DNA from 3 places in the Flintibacter sp. HCN-6482 genome. Region 1 is predicted to be linked to each of the others. Evidence: a T-box and tRNA genes for the amino acid it is inferred to sense, from the RefSeq annotation. Region 1 holds a T-box; the other regions hold tRNA genes.
The links. A T-box is a leader RNA that pairs with one kind of tRNA and senses whether it is charged. The one in region 1 lies ahead of WKS99_RS10395 (glycine--tRNA ligase), so its partner is inferred to be a tRNA-Gly.
Positions count from the first base shown of each region.

Region 2: it has a tRNA-Gly gene. The T-box ahead of WKS99_RS10395 (glycine--tRNA ligase) is inferred to sense a tRNA for this amino acid. The anticodon was not compared.
Region 3: it has a tRNA-Gly gene. The T-box ahead of WKS99_RS10395 (glycine--tRNA ligase) is inferred to sense a tRNA for this amino acid. The anticodon was not compared.

Region 1 is NZ_JBBKBK010000003.1:161,359-169,386, reverse strand. Features, by position in the region: gene WKS99_RS10410 (ATP-binding protein) at 1-141, opposite strand, end outside; gene WKS99_RS10405 (metallophosphoesterase family protein) at 138-1,220, opposite strand; gene WKS99_RS10400 (TIGR00282 family metallophosphoesterase) at 1,223-1,999, opposite strand; gene WKS99_RS10395 (glycine--tRNA ligase) at 2,363-3,784, opposite strand; T-box leader at 3,853-4,066, opposite strand; gene WKS99_RS10390 (ribbon-helix-helix domain-containing protein) at 4,106-4,279, opposite strand; gene WKS99_RS10385 (hypothetical protein) at 4,374-4,595, shown strand; gene WKS99_RS10380 (DivIVA domain-containing protein) at 4,634-5,374, opposite strand; gene WKS99_RS10375 (cell division protein SepF) at 5,498-5,998, opposite strand; gene WKS99_RS10370 (YggS family pyridoxal phosphate-dependent enzyme) at 6,025-6,750, opposite strand; gene WKS99_RS10365 (HlyD family efflux transporter periplasmic adaptor subunit) at 6,801-8,028, opposite strand, start outside.
Region 2 is NZ_JBBKBK010000001.1:248,247-256,274, reverse strand. Features, by position in the region: gene WKS99_RS01265 (S-layer homology domain-containing protein) at 1-1,598, shown strand, start outside; gene WKS99_RS01260 (desulfoferrodoxin family protein) at 1,729-2,103, opposite strand; tRNA gene WKS99_RS01255 (tRNA-Gly) at 2,285-2,358, shown strand; gene WKS99_RS01250 (hypothetical protein) at 2,686-2,922, shown strand; gene WKS99_RS01245 (hypothetical protein) at 2,919-3,350, shown strand; gene WKS99_RS01240 (hypothetical protein) at 4,155-4,415, shown strand; gene WKS99_RS01235 (CitMHS family transporter) at 5,300-6,622, opposite strand; gene WKS99_RS01230 (RraA family protein) at 6,716-7,420, opposite strand; gene WKS99_RS01225 (hypothetical protein) at 7,454-8,028, opposite strand, start outside.
Region 3 is NZ_JBBKBK010000001.1:352,205-360,232, reverse strand. Features, by position in the region: gene WKS99_RS01750 (V-type ATP synthase subunit B) at 1-400, shown strand, start outside; gene WKS99_RS01745 (V-type ATP synthase subunit D) at 413-1,126, shown strand; gene sstT (serine/threonine transporter SstT) at 1,257-2,474, opposite strand; tRNA gene WKS99_RS01735 (tRNA-Gly) at 2,624-2,699, opposite strand; gene WKS99_RS01730 (GntR family transcriptional regulator) at 3,109-3,843, shown strand; gene WKS99_RS01725 (TRAP transporter substrate-binding protein) at 4,052-5,071, shown strand; gene WKS99_RS01720 (TRAP transporter small permease) at 5,136-5,621, shown strand; gene WKS99_RS01715 (TRAP transporter large permease) at 5,624-6,916, shown strand; gene WKS99_RS01710 (RraA family protein) at 6,998-7,663, shown strand; gene WKS99_RS01705 (carbon-nitrogen hydrolase family protein) at 7,700-8,028, shown strand, end outside.

The DNA.
Region 1 (8,028 bases):
ATAGAGCATAGCCTTCCAAAAGGCGGCCCAGGTGGATTTGCCCCCCTCGTTGGGGGCATAGATCAGATTTAAGCCATCCCCCAGCTCCAGCCGGGCGTGGTCCAGCTTGCCGAAAGTGGCCGTCATGGATCTTATCTTCATAGGGACACATCCTCCCCGCCCTCCAGGGCGGCCAGGCCGAACCGGGCGGCCATCTGATAGGTCCGCTCCTCCGGCTCCTCTTGACATTTTGTCCACATGGCCCGGAGAAAGAGGCCAGTCAGGGTGTCCTCCTCCCGCCGTTTCCACAGGTCTGTGGGCAGTCTTGTCTGGTCCCGGAGGGTCAGGCCGTAAAACCGGGGGGCCAGTTCCCGCTCCAGCGCCGGCAGATTTGGGCTCTCTCCCTCGCCGGTGAGCAGAATGCGGTAAATGTGCTCGCTGGTGTCCTGGGGCAGGGCGGCCAGTACGGCCTCCAGCGGTTCCTTTCCCGTAACATCCACCGGCAGAATCTCATACCGGCGGCGGCCCAGGGGGAGGAGCTGGGCCTGGGCCCGGCCCTCCTCCAGCTCTACATAGAGCACGCCCTTCTGTCCCAGCTCGTCAAAGCCGCGGCCCTCCGGGCAGCCGGGATAGGCCCAGAAGGTCCGGCCCGCCCGCCGCAGGCCGCTCCCCTGGTGGATATGGCCCAGGGCCAGGTAGTCCAGGCCGCTGGTCTCGATCTCGGCGGGGGAGAGGGGCCCATACTCGCTCTGGGGCGCCGTGTCGCCGTGGACGCACATGATCTGCACACCCTTCCCCTCTGGGGCCCGGAAGCCGGCCAGCGGGCTGTCTGTCTGGCGGCTGTCATAAAAGGCCCGGCCCCAGACCGTGCAGCCCAACTGGGGCAGCTCTACCGCCTCCATCTGTGGGGAGGAGAAAATATGGACGTTTTCCGGCCAGTCCAGGGTGGCGTACACCGACCGGGGGGACCAGAAATCGTGGTTTCCCGGAGAGAGGAACACCGGGCAGGGGATGTCCCCCAGGGCCCGGGCCAGGGCCTGGGCCGTCTCCTGAAAGACCCGCTCCGAGTCCAGCAGATCTCCGGCCAGCAGCACCAGGTCGGCCGCCCTCTCCCGTGCCGCCTGGGCCATGCGGCCCAGCAGCTCCCTCTGCTCTCCCCGCCGCCGTGCCGCCTGGTCCGGGGAGAGGCCAGAAAAGGGGCTGTCCAGGTGGAAGTCAGCCCCATGGATTATTCTAATCATGATTATTCCTCCAGGTCCGCCCGGCGGACCTCCACGCACCGCTTCGTCTCCGTGTCGATGGTAAACAGGCAGGCGTTGAGCTTGCAGTTCCCCTCCGCCTCCTCATACCGCCGGGGCAGTCCTCCCAGGAACAGATTGATGGAGTGCTCCGGCCGTATGCCCAGCACGGACCGCTTGGGACCGGTCATTCCAAGGTCGGTGACAAAGCCCGTGCCCTTGGGCAGGATCTGGCAGTCGGCGGTGGGCACATGGGTGTGGGTGCCCCAGACGGCCTGGACCCTCCCATCCAGATACCAGGCCATGGCCCCCTTCTCGCTGGTGGCCTCGGCGTGGAAGTCTACCAGGGCCAGGTCGTAGTCCTGCCCCCGGAGGAGGAAATTGGTGGCCTTAAAGGGGCTATCCAGGTTGGGGTTCAGCTCCACCCGGCCCATCAGGTTCAGGACAGCGACGCGCTGGCCCTGGCACTGGTATATCCCCATTCCCCGGCCCGGCACCCGGCCGGCGTAGTTGGCCGGACGGAGGATATGGGGGTCCTTGTCCAAAAATTCGCCGATCTGGATACGGTTCCAGGTGTGGTTGCCCAGGGTGATAACGTCGGCCCCCGCCTCCAGCATCCGCCGGGCCTGGGCGGGGGTGATGCCCACACCAGAGGCGTTCTCCCCATTGACCACGGCAAAGTGGGCCCCGGTGTCCTCCCGCAGCTCCCGCAGCCGGCGGGCCAGGATATCCTGGCCTCCCTCGCCCACCACATCCCCCACGGCCAGTATCTTCAACAGCATAACAAAGCCCCTCCTCCAAGTTGGTACCACTTCTATTCAAATGGATTATACCGTATCCCAGGCCGGTCCGCAACCACCGGAGGCAAAAGAAAAAGCGCCGCCCATGGAGGTCATGGGCGGCACGGAGGGCCTGATTGCGGGGCGGAGGGGCAGATCAATAGGCCAGCTTCTCCTCCAGCCAGCCCTTCAGCCCGCTGATGGGAACACGGACCTGCGCTCCCACACAAAGCGGGCTTTGTGTGGGGCCCCAAGGCAATTAAAATCCTCGGACGGAATGGATCCGCCCTCCGGAAATTCTCCCTGCGGTCGAATTTTTAAACCGCCGCTTCAGCAGGCGGCATGGAGCAGGTGGCGGCCGTCTGCTTAATAGGCCAGCTTCTCCTCCAGCCAGCCCTTCAGCTCGCTGATGGGAACACGGACCTGCTCCATGGTGTCCCGGTCCCGGATGGTAACGGCGTTGTCCGCCTCATCGGTGTCGCTGCCCACGGTCTGGAAGTCCACGGTGATGCAGTAGGGGGTGCCGATCTCGTCCTGCCGGCGGTAACGCTTGCCGATGGAGCCGGCGTCGTCGTAGTCCACCATGAAATACTTGGACAGCTCGGCCTGGATCTCCCGGCCCTTGTCGGCCAGCTTCTTGGACAGGGGAAGCACGGCGCACTTGAAGGGGGCCAGGGCAGGGTGGAGGCGCAGGACAGTGCGGACATCGTTCTTCTCGGCATCCACCACCTCCTCGTCATAGGCGTCCACCAGGAAGGCCAGTGTCACCCGGTCGGCGCCCAGGGAGGGCTCCACCACATAGGGGATATAGTGCTCGTTCTTCTCCTGGTCGAAGTAGGTCATGTCCTTACCGGAGGTGTTCTGGTGGGCGGTCAGGTCGAAGTTGGTCCGGCTGGCCACGCCCCACAGCTCGCCCCAGCCGAAGGGGAATACGAACTCAAAGTCAGTGGTGGCGTTGGAGTAGTGGGACAGCTCCTCCGGGTCGTGGTCCCGCAGGCGTAAATTCTCATCCCTCATGCCCAGGTTCAACAGCCACTGATGGCAGAAGTCCTTCCAGTAGGCGAACCATTCCAGCTCGGTGCCGGGGGTGCAGAAGAACTCCAGCTCCATCTGCTCAAATTCACGGGTACGGAAGGTGAAGTTTCCGGGGGTGATCTCGTTGCGGAAGGACTTGCCCACCTGGCACACGCCGAAGGGCAGCTTCCGGCGGGTGGTGCGCTGGACGTTCTGGAAGTTGACAAAGATGCCCTGGGCGGTTTCGGGGCGGAGGTAGACGGTGTTTTTTGCGTCCTCGGTAACACCCTGGAAGGTCTTGAACATCAGGTTAAACTGGCGGATGTCGGTCCAGTTGTGCTTGCCGCAGGAGGGGCAGGGGATGTTGTGCTCCTCCACAAACTCCTTCATCTGGGCCTGGCTCATGGCGTCCACGCTGTGGCCCAGGTCAAAGCTGTTCTCCTGGCACCAATCCTCGATGACCTTGTCGGCGCGGAAGCGTTCCTTACACTCCTTGCAGTCCATCAGGGGGTCGGAGAAGCCGCCCACGTGGCCGGAGGCCACCCACACCTGGGGATTCATCAAAATGGCGGCGTCCAGGCCCACGTTGTAGGGGTTCTCCTGAACGAACTTCTTCCACCATGCCTTTTTCACATTGTTTTTCAGCTCCACACCCAGGGGGCCGTAGTCCCAGGTGTTGGCCAGTCCGCCGTAGATCTCGCTGCCGGAGAAAATGAAGCCCCGGCCCTTACACAGGTTGACGATCTTCTCCATGGTCTTTTCGGTGTTTTTCATGGTAACTGCTCCTTTTCATCATACTGTTTGATTGGCTCAGAGCAAAAAAAGCGCCCCGAGCCCTTGGGGCTCAGGGCGAATATGTTACAAATATCCGCGGTTCCACCTGAATTCGTGTCTGGCTGACACGCGCTTCGTTCCCGGTAACGGCGGGGGGACCGGCGGGCCATTTCCTGCCCGCGCTCCAGAGGCGCCTTCCCTTCGCGGCTTTGGAGGATTTTCACCAGCCATCCTCTCTCTGAAGCCCCGCCGCTGGGTACTATTCTCTGTCCTTGCTTTGAAGCGTATTGTATGACAGTTTTTCCCCGTTGTCAAGGGAATTTACGGTTTTTTCGCCCCGTCAGCCCCGTTTTTTTCCATCCGCTCCAGATGGGCCTTCAGGAGCAGATTGATATAGCTGGACAAAGAGCGGTCCTCTCTTTCAGCCAGACGCTTTGTCTGCTCCAGTACCGGGTCATCCAATGTAATACTGATTTTTGTTTTAAGCGGCTTCATACTTATCACCATATACGACTATACTATCAAATAGTATTTAATATTGACGAATCCTATCGAATCGCCTATAATCGTACTAAAAGAGGTGATGCATATGTATTCCAATGATTTTGAAGCCGCCTTCTCCTGCTTTTTAGAGCGGAGGGACTATGACGAGGCGGCGAACCAGATGTTCACCCTGGCCCGTCTGGCCTTTGCCGCTGGATGGCAGGCGGCGGGAGGGGCCCCGCCTCAGGAGGAGCCCATCTTTACCCTCCTCCGCGGCGGCGCGGAAGATGGACAGCGTGAAGCGGCCTCTCAGCCGGAAATCGGTTGAGAGGCCGCTTATTTCACGCCGGACAAGTCCGGCTCTCTTCATTTGATCTCATAGTCTCGGCCGAACTGGAGCTCACCGAAGTTAATGCGGCTGCCCCGGACTGGGGGCAGATCCTCCTCATCTTCGTCCTCCGCCTCGCCGCCCGACACGGGGCCAAACTCGGCGGTATCCTCCAGATCCTCAGGCTCCTCCTCCGCCTCCTGGCGGGCCTTCAAATTCTCCGCCGTGGCCTCCAGCATGGCCTGGTTCAGCAATCGCTGAACATTGTCGTCTATCTCGGACACCGTTTCCTCCACCGGATCAGGGGCCGGCTGGGGCTGGGCGTCGGGACACATCTCGCCCAGCTGGTCCAAAAATTCCTCCTGCTTGGCGTGGATGGCCCGCAGCTTATCCACAAAGGCGGCGGTGGCGTTCTTGGCCTGCTGAAGCCGGAACTCCTCCGCCTCCACCTCCTTGGTAATGCTCTCCATACGCTGGCGCGCTTCGCCCTCCGCCTCGTGGATCAGGGCGGCACGCTTCTGCTCCGCCTCCCGGACCAGATCATCCGCCCGGCGCTGGGCGATCATAAAGGCCTGCCGCATGGCGTCCTCGGTGGCCCGGTACTCCTCCACCTTGTCGGCCAACACCTTCATCTTGCTTTTCAGCACGGCGTTCTCGCTGTACAGGGCGGAGTAATCCGCCGTCAGAATATCCAAAAATTCGTCCACCTGGGACATATTGTAGCCGTTGAAGGTGGCCTTTTGAAAGGCGCGCTCAGACACTTCCTGGGGCGTAAGCATAGTGTGATCCCTCCTAAAATCTTTCTACTGCCAAAAGGGAAGCGGGCCGACGGGTATGCCGGCCCTTCCAATTTACGGCGCTTGCCGCGCCGCCCCATCCGTGACGGGGCTTGGGCGGCGATCTCAGAAATATAGCCCGTTGTTCTCCAGTTCGTCGATCAGGTCGCCCAGGATATCCACGTTGTAAGGGGTGATGATATAGGTGGAGATGGCCACCTTTTTGATCTTGCCCTCGTTGGCGTAGGCCACGCCGGACAGGAAGTCCAGCAGGCGGCGGGCGATCTCCTTGTTGGTGGACTCCAGGTTCAGCACCACCGTTCGCTTCTCCCGCAGATGGTCGGCGATGGCGGAGGCGTCCTCAAACTTCTCCGGTTTGACCAGCACCACCTGGAGCTGGGTCGCCGCCCGGATGTTGACCACCTTGTTGCTCCGGCGCTCCTCCTCCTGGGAGGAGCCGTACAGGGTGTCCACATTCCGGGAGGACCGCTCCAACCGCTCGGGCCGCTCCCGGCGCTCTGCCCGTGGGGCGGGGGCGTCGAAGTCGTCAAAGCCATCAAAGTCGTCGTCGGGCTCCTCGTCCTCATAGGGGTGGGCCAAACGCTTAAATTCGTCAAAAAGTCCCATCACACGTTCCTCTTTTCTTCAGCGCGTCATTTGTGTATGTCCGTCCGGGGCGTGCCCATGGGAGGCCGGGGCCCAAACAGGGCGGTGCCCACCCGGACAAGAGTAGATCCCTCGGCGATGGCGTCGGCGTAGTCGCCGCTCATCCCCATGGACAGACAGTCTATACTAGCTTGATTATCCGACATTTTCTCCTTTATGTCAACAAAAAGCTGTCGCATGGCCTGAAAATATGGCCGGTTGGAACCAATTTCCAGTGAGACCGGAGGAATAGCCATCAGGCCCCGGAGCCGGACATGGGGAAGCTGGGCCGTCAGCTGGGCCAGCTCCTCCGCCTCCTGAGGGGAGCAGCCCCCCTTGCTCTCCTCGCCGGCGATGTTGACCTCCAGCAAGATGTCCTGGACAATGCCCAACTTCTCCGCCTGGCTGTGGATGGCCCGGAGCAGGCGCTCCGAGTCCACCGAATGGATGAGCTCCACCTTTCCCACCACCTGCTTGACCTTGTTGGTCTGGAGGTGGCCGATAAAGTGGACCCTGGCCCCCTCATAGGCCCCGGCCTCCAGGTGGGCGGTCAGCTCTTGAACCCGGTTTTCCCCGCACACCTGGACCCCGGCGGCAATAGCCGCCCGGATGGTTTCGTCCGTCTGTACCTTGGTGGCGGCGCACAGGGTGATCTCACCCGGCGTCCGGCCGGCGTCAGCCGCCGCCTGGGCGATTTTTGCCCGCACCGCCTGAATATTTTGTGCCAGCTCCATAAAATATGACCTTCTCTCTATCTCAAGGGATCTTCCCCTTTTGAATGCGCTTAGAATTGAAGCAGTTGGCCGTCAAACAGCCCGATGGCCTGGGTGATGACCTCGTCCCCGGCCCGCAGGGCATCGCTGCTGGTGGAAGTAGGCTTGACCACATAGTAGTCGCCGCCCTCCGTCACCACCTGGATGCCCTTAAACTCCGCCCGGCCGGCCACCAGCACATAGACGCCCAGCTTGCTGACCTCCCGCTCCTCGCCGGTCTCCTCATCCTTCTGGGTAGATTTTATCATGCGGACCGCCTCCTTGGGCACCCGCAGGCCGGAGAAGCTCTCAAAAATCAGCTCTGCCGTCTGATGGCGCAGCAGAGTAGTACGGGCCAGATACCGGTCCGAGGAAAAGACCACCAGGGTCACCTCTCCCTCTGTGGGACCCACCTGCTCCACCCGCATGTCCACGTCCTGGGAGAAGTCCCCGGTAAACCGGAGGAGGGCCGTTCCCCCCTCCCGCAGCCGCTCCGCCGCCTCGTTGGGCAGGCTGGCGGCAAAGTACCACCGGTCGGAGGTGATAAGCTTGCCCACCGCGCCCTCGTCGGCGCTCTGGCTGTCCATCATGGCGGCCAGGGAGGAGGGGGTGAGCTGGAACACCGTTTCCGGAGTCAGCAAGCTCTCATAGCCGTCCACCAGGCTGGAGAACACGCCGGACCGGTCGGCGGTGATCCGGGTCGTGGCCCCGGAAGACTGCTTGTACAGAGCGGAACGCTGGCTCTTCAGGCTCTGGAGCTGGGCCGTCAAATCGGCGGAGGTGAGGCCGTCGCCGTAGGTATAGCCCCGCTTCAGGACGCCGCTCTTTACCTCCCGCACCTGATCCTCCAGATCGGCGTAGTCCCCCAGGGCCGTAGAGGCCCGCAGAGATACCACGGACTGGAGGATATCCTCATCCAGCCGGGCGGCCGACTCCACGTCGCCGCTCTGGGCGGCGGCATATTGGAGCAGCTCGATCTCCATGGACAGCCTGTCCAGCTCGGCCTGGTCGGCCTGGGCCTGGCTGTCCCGGTAGATAAGAGCCACGGTCTGGCCCACGCCCACCTTCTCTCCCTCGGTCCGGGTCACGTCCAGGATGCCGGCCTGACCGGACAGCGCCTTCTCCTCCCGGACCAGCAGACCATCGGCCTCCACGCTGTCGTTGACCGTGTAGGAGTAGGCCAGAGTGGTGGTGAAGGGGTCGTTCAAGGTGTCAAAGACGTAGTAGCCAAAGTAGATGGCCAGCGCCCCGGCGATGAGG
Region 2 (8,028 bases), on a different contig from region 1:
AAGGCGGCGCTACCTTTGTTATGGAGGGCGGCACGATCACTGGAAATAAAGGTAGAGATCAGAGTGCCGGCGGCGTCCATCTCCACAGAAATGCCGCGTTTATTATGACTGGTGGCGTGATTACTGAGAATACCTCCGAATACCTGTATGGCGGTGTCTATGCCGGTATTGGTATTAAGAGCGTTCAAGTATCCGGTACGGCCACCATCCTCGGCAACAAAGGAACCAATGGAGGGAAAGAGATCGATTCCGACCTCTGGCTCAATACACTCAACAATGTCCTGCTGAACATTGGAGAAGGGGGACTGTCGCAAGATGCAAAAATCGGCATCTATATCAACTCCTCGCCCGAACTCAGTAAAGAATTTACCGCTCCCTATGAGAGCGGAAGAGCGTCTGTCAACAACTTTGTTGATAACCAGGCGAAATATCAGATTGTAGAACAGGATGCAGAAGACGGACAAAAACAACTGGTTATGATGCTGCAAAAGGCCGCAGCTCCCGTTGCATCTCCGGCGGCGGGCACCTATATTGGTACTCAGACCGTAGAGTTGTCTACTACAACTCTGCCTGAATTTTCCAAGATTTATTATACTCTGGACGGCTCTGATCCCACCGCATCTGACACGAGTCAGGAATATACCGGAGCCTTGACGATTAGCTCCAGCACTACTGTAAAAGCCTATACCAAGGGCCTGTATAAAGACTCTCTTGACAGCGATGTGGCGGAGTTCGTCTATACGATCAATAGCGCTGGCGGCGGTGGAGGCGGCGGCTCCAGCAGCTACTCCATCAGCGTGGACAAGAACATTGACAACGGCAGTGTGACCGTGTCCCCCAAGAGCGCCTCCAGCGGCCGGACGGTGACCATCACCGTCAAGCCCGACGAGGGCTATGAGCTGGACGAGCTGACCGTCACCGACAAGAATGGGGACGAGATCAAGCTGACCGACAAGGGCGATGGCAAGTATACCTTCAAGATGCCCCGGTCCAAGGTGACCATTGAGGCCTCCTTCGTGGAGATCGACCACCAGGATACCTGCCCCGCCGCCGGCTTCCGGGATGTGGACGAGGACGCCTGGTACCATGAGGCGGTGGACTACGCTCTGGACAACGGCCTGATGTCCGGTGTGTCCGACCGGGAGTTCGCCCCCGGCAGCACCCTGACCCGTGCCATGGTGGCCCAGATGCTGTACAGCCTGGAGGGCAAGCCCGCGGCCGGCAGGGCTGACTTCGCTGACGTGGCGGAGGGCGCCTGGTACGCCGACGCCATTTCCTGGGCGGCCGGTGAGGGCATCGTGTCCGGCTACGGCGACACCTTCGGCCCCAACGATCCCATTACACGGGAGCAGCTGGCGGCCATCCTGTACCGCTACGCCCAGAACGAGGGGTACAAGACCAGCCAGAGCGGCAAGGGTACAGAGGGCTATCTGGACGCCTCCTCCATCTCCAGCTATGCCGTGAAGGCCATGGACTGGGCGGTGAACGCTGGTCTGCTGTCCGGCAAGGGGAACGGTATCCTGGCGCCTACCGCCGGGGCCACCCGTGCCGAGGTAGCACAGATCTTTATGAACTTCTGTACGGAACTGGCGGAATGATCCTTATGGAATAAGACAATAGCGCGGCCGCCCTTTTTACAGGGCGGCCGCGCTGTCGTAAAATCAGCAGACAAAAAGGCGGCGCGACAAACAGTCACGCCGCCTATTGCGATTCATGGAAACTATGGGTTCAGGCTTTCCAAAGGCCATGGAGGTTGCAGTACTCATAAGCGGCCACCAGCTGATCGCCGTCAGCCAGCACAAAGGAGGCCTGCGGCTTCTCACCAGGTTGGAGATATTTGATTTGGCTGCCGTGTTTGGTCTCGATGGCGATGAACTGAATAAAATGCTCGGGCAGCATGGGATGCTCCACAGAGCCTACCTTGACCTGAACAGTGCTGCCCTGAACTTCCACAACAGGGACGTGCTTCTCGGCGGCGCCGTCAGTGGTGCCTGGAACCAGCTCGGTCATCTTCTGGCCACAGCACATGACAGGTACGCCGGCGGAATGAACAAAGGTGATGATATTGCCGCAGTGCTCACAGCGATAAAATTTCATAATAATAACTCCTCTCATTATTTGCTTATAATTTTATTATAGTATGCCCAGAAGAGAAAGTCAAGAAAAGAGATTGGAATACTCCAAAATAATCCAATTATTTTGGGGAAGAATTGTTCCTCAAAATATGAGAATTTTCCCTTGCAAAGTACAGACGATTATGCTATCATATATAAGCTATCAAGTTGCAGGTGTAGTTCAATGGCAGAATGTCAGCTTCCCAAGCTGAACACGAGGGTTCGATTCCCTTCACCTGCTCCAAAAAGCCGCAACAATTTGGATATAGTGGGCTGTAAGCTTACTGTTCCAGGGTGTTGCGGCTTTTTATTTGTAAAATTTCTGAAGGTAAAAAAGATGCCAGACAAGAATTTTTCAAACTGGATGGATTTGAACTACGGTTTTCGGAGAATTGAAAACTCAGATGGCGATTAGTGCCCTTTTCAAATCAAAAAGGGCGCTGGTCAGCAGAAAAAATGAATACGAAAAATGGAGCCCCGGTTTGTTGGTATCAGAGAATCAACAGACCGGTTTTTTCGATTTCTTGCGCAAATAAAAAAGACCTGCTAAGCCAAGGAGGGAAGGAATCACATGAACAACGCACAATACTCCTATTTTACGGAGATTGAAATCGCTCTCCAGAAAGTCGGCTACACGGTACAGCCCGAGGAGAAGGGCTCCTGCCAATTGAATGGAATGACCGCCGACTGTGCCAACTCACCGATGGCGGCGGCATCCGCTTCCGAACGAATGATACTACAGACCCTGCAGCAGAAGTGGCTCGAGGCCAGGTTACAGATATTTCCGGTGTGGTCAGGGAGTACATGACACTCATCGAGCAGGCCCCAGACCTGAAAGCAAATGGACTGGGCGAGAACTATAAGCTTCTGGCGGAGTTTAACGGCGCTGTGCTTGCCGGTCACTCCAGCAGATACGGAGTTGAGTTTGTCACATGGGAGTGGAACTGCGGTCAAACCGGGCTGTTCGTTGGCACAGAACATTATGGAGGCCCCGGCGATTTCGAACTGCGGGGCGGCGTTATAGAGTCTGTCGATCCGTCCGAACGGACCTGCTCAGTGCGTGGTGAGTTCTTCACCATGTGCGATGTACCGCTCCACGATGTACTGGGCCGGTACGATGAGACCGCAGAGGGGGAACACTATGGCTTCCCACATGTGCGGCCCCTGTTCGGGGAAAAACGTGACCTAGCTGGCCAATATCGGCGGGAGACCGAGGAGAGCTGGAACGCACAATAGACGGAGACGCAGGCGTCAGATTGCCGTCGTCCGGAATCTGCTGGAGGATATGTCCTCCTATCTGCCTTGGGCGGCGGGTAGCAACGAGCTGGATGATGTGTTGGACCGGGCGGAGCGTATACTCCCCACGTGACACCGGCGATTGCGCCGATCCGGTTCACCAGCATCCTTCTGGGCTGGGAAACGGGCCCCAGCGAAAGCTGCTATACCTCCGGTGCGGTGACAACCCCGGAGCAGGTCATGGATACCAAACTGTACAGGGTCTCTCACAGAGTTACCTGGAGGTGGCGGACTGGCCGGCGGTCTGTGTGCTCTATCACAGAAGCGGCCGGGATATGCCCTTCGGAGTGGAAAACGCCATTGAATTCAATCTGGAAATCCTGGACCGCGCTGGTGACCGCTTTCTAGACCTGCCTGGGATTCGCTGGAGGATTGGCCCTTATGAGTTTTACTGTGAGCCGGGTCTGGATCAAAACACTCCCCAAGCGATAGAGGAAGCTAAGATGCCTGGTCCGCACAGGGCTATGTTAAGAGGAGGTACCAGAAATGCAGGAGACAGAGATTATCCTCTTTTGACGGAGAGAGATTGGATGCGCTGAATCGTCAGCTAAAGGATGAGACCGTGTAGGATAAGCTCGGGGACTATCTGGACCTGCTCATCAATGAGTTGGTCCCTGAGCGGGAGTACAGCTACGTCAGCCGGAAGCTCTGGCAGGGGGATCAGCAGGCCCTGCAGGAACTGGAGGCCGCAAAGCGGTTCGCCGTTTTCCACATCCGGGAGTCTGGATAGGACCCTGTCTTCAGATGGAACGGACTCTAGAGTTCCTAGATGCCGTCCGGCTCCTACGCTCCTACCTGCGGGGAGAGTGCGGGGCCTCCTCTTTTGAACAGATGCTATACCAGGCGGAGGATATCTCCGAGGTGGACGGCCTCCTGAATTTTTACCTGGAGACGTCCTTCGACGTGGATGCGGTTTTCGGGACTCAGGTCTGCACTACAAAGAACGGCGACTGGCTGAATGTCTACGCCAACTACGATATGGCATCCGGTCAGGTCTGCGATTAGAGATTGCACTCCACCGGCGGACGGCAGTGGAACGGTCCTCTCCTATCACCTCAACGCGGCTGAAAAGGAAGTCCTGCAACGGAAGATGGAGGACTACTGTCAGGAGTAGACGGGCATGGGCCTTGCGGAATACAGCGCCCAGGTCATGGCAGAGGATCTGTAGCCGCCCACCGGGCCGACCATGTGACCTGGGTGTCTACGTCAAAGCGAGGGCGCATTTCTCGTTGGATTTTTTGAATGGCTTTTCCCGCGGGGATGTGGCATTGTGTGGTCAGTTGCAAAGAGCGGTAAACTTATAAAATGGAGGAAAAGGAACTACTGGAGACTGCTGAGAGCTGAGTCCAACTGGCACAGATGATCCACTGCGGGGTGGTTGCGCCATTCCCTCTCCGTGACCGCGCCCGATCCCCCCCCATGACTGATAATCAGGATACCAATATCATCAGAGGCGGGTAATGCATATGACGATACAGTAAGCTCCGCAGACCACAGACGGGAAGCTGAAAAGCTGTTCCTTCCAGAAAAATATTTACTGGCCAGTCTACAAAAGCTCTAGAGGAATACATCCAGGGGGAGAAAGACCATGTGTCCTACATGGACTGTCTGTGGAGAAAACTGTACGGTGCCATCACCTGCAACCAGTAGGACAACGCCATCACGATGAAGAGGGTTTCAGCCACACCTACAAAATAATATTATTATAAAACAGGCGGGGGACAAATTTTTGTCCCCTGCCTGTTACTATATCAATATCTCACAAATCCGGATACCTTTAACTGTTTCGCCTAATTTTTTTGATTCTGAGCATACTCCAGGTTTTCCTATTATGACTGTAGGATACAATAAACTAGCTAAATATCTTTTGAGAACAGTACCCTTTATCCTTATAGAGGGAAGGCACCAGTAGCTACCGCGCCAATACAGAATGCTACAAATAGCCCAAGCCCCCAGCGGACCACTATTTTCTGTACACTGATCATGTCCTGACCAGTAAGATTAAGGGCTACATAGAAGGATCCAACCAATGGGCTACACATATGGATAGCTTGCCCCATGATAGAGGCGATGGCTATATTCACACTGGTGAAGCCATAGGCATAGCCAGCCTCTGATAGAATGGGTAGCACGCCATAATAGAAGGAATCCACCGACAAAAACCAGTCGCCAGGCAGAGAGATAAGAGCTAGCAATGCCGGGAAGTGATTTCCTAGTGCCTCGGGAATTAACTCAGAGAGGTGATGAGCAATGGCATCAGAGATACCGGTTCCGCTCATAATACCCACCAGTACAGCTGCACTGGCCATCATTGCCAAGGTAGTAACGTACTCGTGCCCCTTTGTCTTGACTAATTTCATCTGCATACCTGAATCATGCCAGTTGACTACCAGAGTAATGCCACAGCCAATGGCAAAGGTAACATTGGCGCTGAGCAGACCAGCGACTAGCAATACCATCAGAGCAAGAGTAAGAATTAGGTTGAAAGCCCACAGTTTGGGACGGCGCTGTGAAAGCTCATCTTCGCTGAGTTGGCGGCGGAATTCATAGCTTCCTTGGCTGCCAGAAACGTCAATGATACCCAAACGCTTGCGTTCCTTGATACCAAAATAAGCAGCCAACGCAAGCACATAGAGAGCTCCACAAATCATACTGGGTAGCAGTGAACGGAACATAACATCGGAGGTTAGCCCGCAAGTGACCATGGCACGAACCGTAGGACCACCCCAGGGCATCATATCCATAATGCAAGCAGAAAGAATCATTAGGCAGCAGAGATACAACTTTTTGATTTTTAGCAAATCATAGATGGGGACTAAAGCAGTAGCACAGATGATATATGTGGTGCTGCCATCTCCATCCAAGGCTACCAACATAGCCATTGCGGCGGTGCCTACTAGGACCCGGAGCGGGTCACCGTGAACGACCTTGACAATTTTATCTACGATAGGATCAAATAGGCCTGCGGCAAACATAAGACCGAAGTATGTAATAGCAAAAAGTACAGTGGTAAAGGTACCGACGATACCGGCAATCCCGTCACTGATATAGGAGCCCAAGACAAATGGATTTTCGCCGTTATAGATACAAGCGATGATACCAAAGACCAGGGGAATCAAAATCAGTGCGGAAAAGGCGCTCATTTTCTTGGTAATGATTATGACCATCAGGGAAAAAATCATCAAGTAGCCAATTAGAGCTAGTCCTGACATAAAGACCCTCCTAACGTTTTTATATGCTTCCAGAGTAACGAGCAGAGATCTGAATTCAACCTGTGGTACAACGCGCCGATGTTATCTGGAGATTTACCCGTGATATACATCGTCGATGATCTCTACACCCTTCTTCTCCAGGGTGTCCGCTACCCATTGGCGATTTGCTTTGCCGGTACGAGCAGCATCTACTTTCCCTGCGTCAGCAACGGCAAATGGGATAGCGGTTTCCAAAATTTTGTCGGCATCTTTCCGAGGAATAATGATGACACCGTCAGCATCCCCTAAAACAATGTCTCCAGGATTAACCGCAATGTTACCTACGGAAATTGGAACATTGATCTCTCCTGGCCCCTCCTTATAGGGACCGCCTGGGGTGGAGCCGGTAGCGTAGAGGAACATATGCTCCATCTTGGACAGTTCGTCCACGTCACGGATTGGACCATCCAAGACGATACCCCGAATTTTACGGGTATGCTCTGCGTATACAGCCATAATCTCTCCCATTAGAGACTGAGATCTGTCCCCTTCATTGGAAACAACGACTACATCATTCTCCCCGGCTAAGTCCAGAGCCCGGTGAATGAACAAGTTATCTCCAGGGCGGGCCTTTACTGTCAGAGCGGCACCTACCATAATGGAGTCCTTGGGGCGGTTAATCAGGTGAATCTCACTGCACAGTGCGCAGGAACGTCCCATAGTGTCTGCCACATTAGCGGCTGGCAGGTTGCGAAATTGCTCCATTATTTTAGGATCTGGCAGATTACGTTGCAGAAAAATACGGTTACCGACGCTCATAATTGTTCTCCTTTCTGATAAGAGGCTGCCAGGTCAAACCCGGACTAGCCTAATTAGATTGTTTTGATTAGGGCCCCATTTATTAGTGGACAGATAGAGGTTTCCTGCTGAGTCGCCGGTAATACCGTGGATGCGGAAGAATTGGCCGGCACCAGCAGTCTGTCCGACTACCTCCAGTCGTTCCAGATCAATAAGAGTAAGACCCCCGTCCAATTCTCCTACATAGAGGAATTTAGCATCAGCCCAAATCCCGCCGGCCCGTGACATTCCGCCTTTAGTGACAGCCAGTAAATCTCCAGTGCGGGTAAATAGTTGGACTCGGCAATTCTCACGGTCGGCTACCCATACCCTGTCAAAGCGGTCTATGAGTATCGCGTGGACGATACGAAAGGCGCCAGGCTCAGTACCGGGGGATCCCCAGGAATCTAAATAATTCCCATTGGAATCAAAGCGGTGGACAGCACAGTTCCCATAGCCGTCTGCAGCGTAATACATACCATCATCTGAGAGAAGCATAGCACAAGGACGGCAGAAGGGGCCACCTCGCTTTTGGATACTGTCCAGACGGGCCATAGCTTTTGGATCGGTGCACCAAGGATGCTGCGTGG
Region 3 (8,028 bases), on a different contig from region 1:
GATCATTCTTTCCAGGGAGCTGTACCGTAGGGGCATCAATCCCCCGGTGGACGTACTGCCATCCCTGTCCCGCCTGAAGGACAAGGGCACCGGAGCGGGCAAGACCCGGGAGGACCACTCAGGCACCATGAATCAGCTCTTTTCTGCCTACGCCACCGGAAAGGAGAACAAGGAGCTCATGTCCATCCTGGGCGAGGCGGCGTTGAGCCCCACCGACCTGCTCTATGCTAAATTTGCGGATGAATTTGAAAAGCGGTACGTTTCTCAGGGGACAGATGAGAACCGCTCGATTGAGGAGACGCTGGATCTGGGCTGGGAGCTGCTATCTATCCTGCCCCGGAGTGAGTTGAAGCGGATCAAGCCGGAGTATATCGACAAGTATTTGCCCAAGAAGGACTAAGGGGGGAGTGAAATGCCTTCCACGACCATCAATCCCACCCGTATGGAGCTCACCCGGCTCAAGGGCCGGCTAAAGACCGCCCAGCGGGGCCATAAGCTGCTCAAGGATAAGCGAGATGAGCTGATGAAGCAGTTTATGGACGTGATTCGAGAGAATCGTTCCCTGCGCCGCCGGGTGGAGGAGGGGCTTATGCGGGCCCACGGCTCCTTCACTGTGGCCGCGGCTCTGATGTCTCCAGAGATGCTGGAGCAGTCCCTGCTCTACCCCAAGCAGTCTGTGGAGCTGGATATGACCTTCCAGAACATCATGTCAGTGGACGTGCCCAAATATGAATTCCGCACCAGCAGCCAGGACCCAGGGGAGATCTATCCCTATGGCTTTGCCCAGACCAGCGGCGAGCTGGACGACGCGGTAGACGCTATGTCACAGGTGTTCCAGGATATGCTGAAGCTGGCGGAGATCGAAAAGACCTCACAGCTTTTGGCGGAGGAGATCGAGAAGACCCGCCGACGGGTCAACGCCCTGGAGTATGTGAAGATCCCGGAGATGCAGGAAAATATCAAGTATATCACCATGAAGCTGGATGAAAACGAGCGGGCCAACACCATTCGACTGATGAAGGTGAAGGATATGCTTCTGAAGGAGGCCATCGAGGATCGGAGAGCCGAGAACGCTAGAGCCGCAAAGGTTTTCAGGGCTTCAGGTGAGGCGCCGGAAGAGGTTTAAGGCGTATGTTTCCTCACTTTGTCAATGGGACAAGATAAAAAAGGAGGCACTGCCCGGAAAATCCAGGGCAGTGCCTCCTTATTATATTTAACCCACTGTTTTAGACGTATGGAGGAATGGGTCCCCTCCATCAATACCCCATATCCAGTCCGGCTTTCCTGCGGCCGCGGAACTCGGCCGCGGCAGTGAACAGCACATCGGAGGAGGAGTTAAGTGCGGTTTCACAGGAGTCCTGAATGACACCGATGATAAAGCCGATGCCGACCACCTGCATGGCTATGTCGCTGGAGATACCGAACATACTGCAGGCCATTGGGATGAGGAGCAGCGAGCCTCCCGCCACGCCGGAGGAGCCACAGGCGGCCACAGAGGAAACCAAACTCAGCAGGAGGGCAGTGGGAAAGTCCACAGAGATACCCAGCGTGTTGGCGGCGGCCAGGGTAAGGATGGTGATAGTGATGGCAGCGCCAGCCATGTTAATAGTAGCTCCCAGGGGAATGGAAACGGAGTACTTCTCCTTATCCAGACCCAAGTCTTCACACAGCTTCATATTCACCGGGATATTAGCCGCCGAGCTGCGGGTAAAGAAAGCCATGATGCCGCTGTCCTTCAGACATCGAAAGACCAGGGGATAGGGATTTTTCCGAATAGCCAGGTAGACGATGATGGGGTTGACGACCAGAGCTACCAGGAGCATACAGCCTACTAAGACCAGAATTAGCCGGCCATAATTCAGAAAGGACTCAAAGCCGGTATCGGATACGGTGGTATAGACAAGCCCTAGGATGCCGAAGGGGGCGCAGCTAATGACCCATCGGATTGCGGAGGACAGCATATTGGAGATGTCGCCCAGTACGGTCTTGGTGCCCTCGCCGGCCTCACGCATGGCTAGTCCAAAGACAACGGCCCACAGCAGCACGCCAATATAGTTTGCTTCAGCGATGGCGGAGATGGGGTTGCTTACGGCGCTGTTCAGCAGATTCTGGAGCACGTCAGCGATGCCGCCAGGGGCAGCCTGCTCGGCCTGCTCGGCCAAAATCAGAGTGGATGGAAAGAGAAAGCTGGTCACCACGGCGCACAGCGCGGCCAGAAAGGTGCCAATCAGATAAAAGACGATCACAGCGGACATGTTGCTCTTAGCTCCCTTTTTATGCTGTGAGAGGGAGTGAAGGACGAGGAAAAAGACCAGCAGAGGGGCCAGAGCCTTCAAGGCATTGACGAACAGAGTGCCCAGGATACCGATGACGGAGGCCTGAGGCAGGAGGGCGCCTAGAGCGGCGCCCAGAATAAGTCCCACGATGATCCGTTTGACTAGGCTGATATGGTTCCACTTGTGTAAGAGTTCCATACTTCCGATTCCTTTCTTTGGTGAAGTAAAGGGGAGCGTAACCCTTTACCACAGGGCTGAATAAGGGACCGCTGACCTGCCCTGAAGGGACAGTGGCTGGGCACGAAAATTCAAAAAGAAAGACACGACATATGTCGTGTCTTTCCACTTGGAGCGAGTGACGAGGCTCGAACTCGCTACCTCCACCTTGGCAAGGTGGCGCTCTACCAGATGAGCTACACTCGCAGCGACAAATGGTATTATAACAGAAAACAGAGCGATGTCAACCCCGAAATTTAAATTTTGAAAAAATATAAAAATGTCTTTGTCATGATTGGTTGACAAATTTGCAACAAAATTTAGTTGAGGAAATTATATTGCCTTTTATTCTGTTCATTGTGACCGCCAAAGGCTGCTTAGAGAATTTTCCATTTTTTGATATAATTGGCTTGCTTTTGTGTAAAGGTAAGGAAAATTTTGATGCGTTACCGCATTCATGGGATCAAGTGAGAAGCCGCCGGAAATATCCTGGAATTGACATATTATAGAGAACGTGATATAAAAAATATAATAATTGGCATGAGAAATGCAGGATTTGCCGCTGGGTACAGCAGAATATTTTTGGGATTGAGCCAGAAGCATGGAGAAGTAGGATATGGTACAGTATTTAGAAAAAATCGAAAAGAACAAAAGCTACAGCACGAAAATCTATCAGCAGATCAAATCGCTGATCATTACAGGCAAGCTGAAAGCGGGAAGCAACGTCAACGAACGGGAATTCGCCTCCATGCTGGGGGTGAGCCGGACGCCGCTGCGAGATGCGCTGACCCTTTTGGAGAAGGAAGGCTGGGTGGAGCAGAACGGAAAAATACGCATGGTTGCTCCTCTGTTGTGGCGGAACATTCTGGAACTGCTGGAGATTCGGGAGCCCATCGACATGCTCGGCTTTGAGCTGGCCTTTTATAAATATACACCGGAGGACTTTGCCCACCTGCATGGCATCCTCCAGGAGATGATGGACGTTACCAAGCAGGATCACGGTTCCTATTACAGCATCATGGCGCTGGATACCAGCTTTCACCGCTATATCAATCGAAAATCCGGGAATAGCATCTTATTTACCTTTTCAGAGGAGATCAACGAAAAGGTGACCCGAGCTTCTATCCTTAGCATGAAATACAGTGGAAAGGACGGCAATGCTTTTGCTCAGGAGCACCTTGCCATTCTGAAGTGCATGGAGAGCGGAGACTATGAAAATGCGTGCCGGTATCTGTCGGAACACTACAGCGCATGGAGGCAGCGAATGCTCTCGCTGCCGGGACACCTTGGCTTTGATCCGGCGAATCTGGATACCAAGCTTCAAGAAGAGTTCGTCACAATAGACAAATAATATCGATAATATTTGGATAATATAGAAAATTCGCCTGATTTGGGTTGACTTTTTGGTGTAGTTGATGTATAAATAAGTTGCTATTTTTGGTATGCCAAACGCCAAATGCCAAATACCAAGTGCCAAGATAAGCAGAAATTAGATTAGATGGTGTAGGGGAAAGAAATGTTTCCGCCATCATAATTAATGTAAGAAAGGAGAATCAAAAATGAAACTAAAAAGGAACCTTGCATCCCTGCTTTCTGCCGTCTTGTTGCTCCCAGTGCTGGCCGGTTGCGGAAGCGGGGACTCCGGCAGCAACAACGAGCCCCGGGTATTAAAATTCACCGATCAGAACTCCGCATCCTCCGACGCCGGCATCTGGGAACAGCTTTTTGCCGACAAGGTATATGAGTACACAAAAGGCGAGCTGGAAGTTCAATGCTACTTTGACAACACCCTGTGCGGCTACGATATGCAGCCGCTCCAAGCTGGCATTGTGGACTTCATTCAGTATGTGCCCTCCTCTGCTGGCGACCTGGATCCCAGGCTGGGAGCCTTTGACGCCCCCTATGTCTATCGGGACGCGGCGCACCAGGAGGCGGTGTTCAACCCCTTCACCTCTGAGCCCCTGCGGGCCATTAACGAGGCGCTGGAGGACGACCATGTCATGCTCCTCACCGCCTTCAACTCTGGCGACCGCCAACTGACCTGCAACTTCCCCATTTACGACCTGAGTGATATGAAGGGTGCCAAAATCCGCGTGGTCGCCTCCGACCTCTATCAGGTGCTGTTTGCCAACGCCTTCGGTGCGGCCGCTACGCCAATGGCCTTCAGTGAAGTGGCGACCGCCCTGATTACCAATGTCATTGACGGACAGGAGAATCCTTACTCCACCCTGGTGAGCTCCGCCCTGTATGAGGTTCAGGCCTACTGCATGGAGACCCGCCACCTGCCCACAAACCTGGGTCTGTGGATCAACCGTGAAACCTTTGACAGCCTGACTGAGGATCAGCAACAGGCCGTGATGCAGGCTGCGGTAGATGCCACCCATGAGATGAATCAGCGCATCGTGGAGAAGGAAGAGGGCTACAAACAGATCTGCATCGATGGCGGCATGACGGTCATCACCGAGGAGAACGGTCTGGACTTGGCTAGCTTTCATGAGGCCGCCGAGACAGTCTACGACTATTTTTCCGACGACTGGGGTGACATGATTGAACTGATTCAGAACGTCGAGAGCGAGTAGACGATTCTTCATCCGCACGTCCGTCGGGCATTCCCTGCTAATTTGTACGAAAGGAGATATTGCCATGTCTGCTTTGGGAAAAATCTGGGACGGGTTCCGCAGCCTTGTTAATTCTGTCTGTGGGATCTTCCTTATCGTCGTCATCGCGGCGCTTGACATTCAAGTTCTCTGCCGGTCTTTTCTGGGCTTTTCCACTACATGGAGCGAGGAAGTGGCTATGATGTGCTTTACCGGCCTGATCTTCTGCTATCTCGCTCAGGCGGAGAAGGAGGAGGCGCACCTGCAACTGGAGATTATCTATCAGATCTGGCCCAGAACTAAATTTTGGCTAATGGTAATCGGCAAGGTGATCTGCTGCATGTACTGCGCTTTTGTCATCTATAGCGAATACCTTCTGATTCCGCCCATTTCAAAGCTGACTACCGCTGCCACTCACATTCCCATCGTTGCGATTCATGCGCTGATCGTTCTGGGATCCGCCATGTGGATTATCCAGAATCTAATTAGTATTTCTGCCCTGATCAAAGAGAGGAGGGCTGAGAGAGCGTGAACATGCTGTTACTGTTGCTTGGCTTTGTGGCCTTGCTGGGGGTCGGCGCCCCCATCGTGGTGGCTATGGGTCTGCCTGCCATCGCATACTATATCCTGACCGATACGTCGCTGGCACTGGTGGGCTACTCTTTTTATCAGTCCTGTATGTCCTTTTCCCTGCTGGCGGTTCCAGCCTTCATCCTTATGGGCAATCTGGTCAGCGAGCTGGGAGAGACCACCCGCGGCTTTGACTTTGCCCGGGCGCTGGCAAAGGGAAAACGGGGTTACTCCTCCCGCGTAGCGGTTGTGTTGAGCCTAATCTTTGCTGGTATGTCCGGCGCGGCCATCGCTGGTGTGTGCGGCTTGGGCCCTATCTTCGTGGATTCTATGGAGGAGGAGGGCTACGAGCGGGAATACGGCGCGGCGCTGACTATCGCGTCTTCCACCGTAGGTCCCATTTTCCCGCCCAGCATTCCACTGGTGCTTTACGCCACTGTGGCTCAGATTTCCAGCGTGAAATCCCTTCTGGGCGGCGTAGTTCCCGCCATTGTGATGTCTGCCAGCCTGTTTATCTATGTCCTACTGGTGGACAAGAGAAAGCTGGTCAACCCGCCCAAGCCTTCCGTCACGAAGAAGGACGAGCGGCCGCTGGGGATCCTGTTCCTGCGTGCCCTTCCCATCATGATGGCTCCCGTTCTGATTCTGATTACTATGCTCTCCGGTATATTCAGCCCCGGCGAGACCGGCGGTATGGCGGTCTTGTATATGCTGATCCTGGGCTTGTGTCATCACTCCCTCACCTGGAGAGGCTTCCTCAACTGTGTAAAGGAAACCTGCAAGTCTGTGGCATCAATTATGGTCATCATGACGGCTGGCGGCATCTTCACCAAGGCGCTGATGTTGGAGCAGTTGCCAGAAAAAATCATGTCCCTGATGGGCCCCATCGCCCATATGCCCATGGTGGTCATCATCATGATCAACATTATCTTGCTGATTATGGGTATGTTCATGGAGAGCAACTGTGCGCTGATCCTCACCGCTCCCATCGTATTGCAGATCACCGCCAGCTTTGGCATGGACCCCGTCTACATCGGCGTGATGATGGTTATGAACCTGATGATCGGCCTAAGCACTCCGCCTTTTGGCCTGTGCATCTATGCGGTCGCCCGGGTGGCCAACGTGCCCTCTGAAAAGGTCATCAAAAGCGTGGTGCCCATGTATATCCCACTAGGCATCGCCCTGATTCTGACAACATTTTTCCCAGCTCTGTCCACCTTTGTCCCCAATACCGTGATGGCGATGCTGGGGGCATGATGGGGACGGCCGCGCCGTCCTTCCCGACTTTCCCCGAACCAGAAAACATATATCAAAAATTTGAAAAGGAGTATCACAACTATGACACAAGAAGAACTGTTTCAACTGGCACTGACCACTGACCCGGCCCAAATTGGGCACAGTGTCCAGGGCGGATATATGACCGGCATCTTCCCAATCAGCGACCACTTGAAGGTAATCGGTCCTGCCTTTACCATCCGTTTGCCCGGTACAGACAACGCCATGCTGTATTATGCGATGAAGCAGGCCCCCAAGGGCTCCGTTATCGTGATTGACCGAATGGGGGATAAGCGGATTGCCTGTCTGGGAGAGATGGTCGCCCGTTCCGCTAAGGTGCTAGGTATGGCCGGCATTGTGGTGGACGGCCCCAACACGGATACCCGCGCCATCCGCGAGATGGACTTCCCCGTCTTTTCCACGGGTCGCGCCTGCGTAACCAACACCTTTAAAGGGCTGGATGGAGAATATGGCATTCCTGTGAACTGTGGCGGCTGCGTAGTCCGCCCCGGCGACATCGTCTACGGTGACCTGGACGGCGTCGTCTGTGCCCCTGCGGACCAGTTTGAGGAGCTGGTCCTGCACGCCAAGCAGCAGGACGAGAACGAGGTTCTCTGGCGGCAGAATTTTGAGGCCGGTGGCTATGTCGACAAGTTCATCAATCTGGAAAAGCTTGTCAAGATTGGCGCCCAGGGCGCGATTGCGGACCTATGTAAGGTTGACAAGTAATCATCTGCCATGAATTGCAAGAAGGAGGCACCAGAAATGAAGCGGCAGAGCACCTTTGTCCTGGCCCAACTGGCGTCAGACGGAGATCCCACAGTCAATTTTGAGAAGGCTAAAAGGGCGGTTGCCGAGGCAAACGAGAAGTACAAGCCGGATCTGATGGTATTCCCCGAGTGTTTTATGAGCTACTTTTCAGACCACCCGCCCCGTGAGGTATCGCTGGCGACTGCCCAGCATCTGGATGGCACCTTTGTCACCGGTATGCGTGAGTTGGCCAGGCAGTACGGGCACTGGATCATCTTTGGCATGAACGAGGCGGTGGAGGACCCTGAAGATGACCGCAATTACAATACCATTGTGGTAGTGGA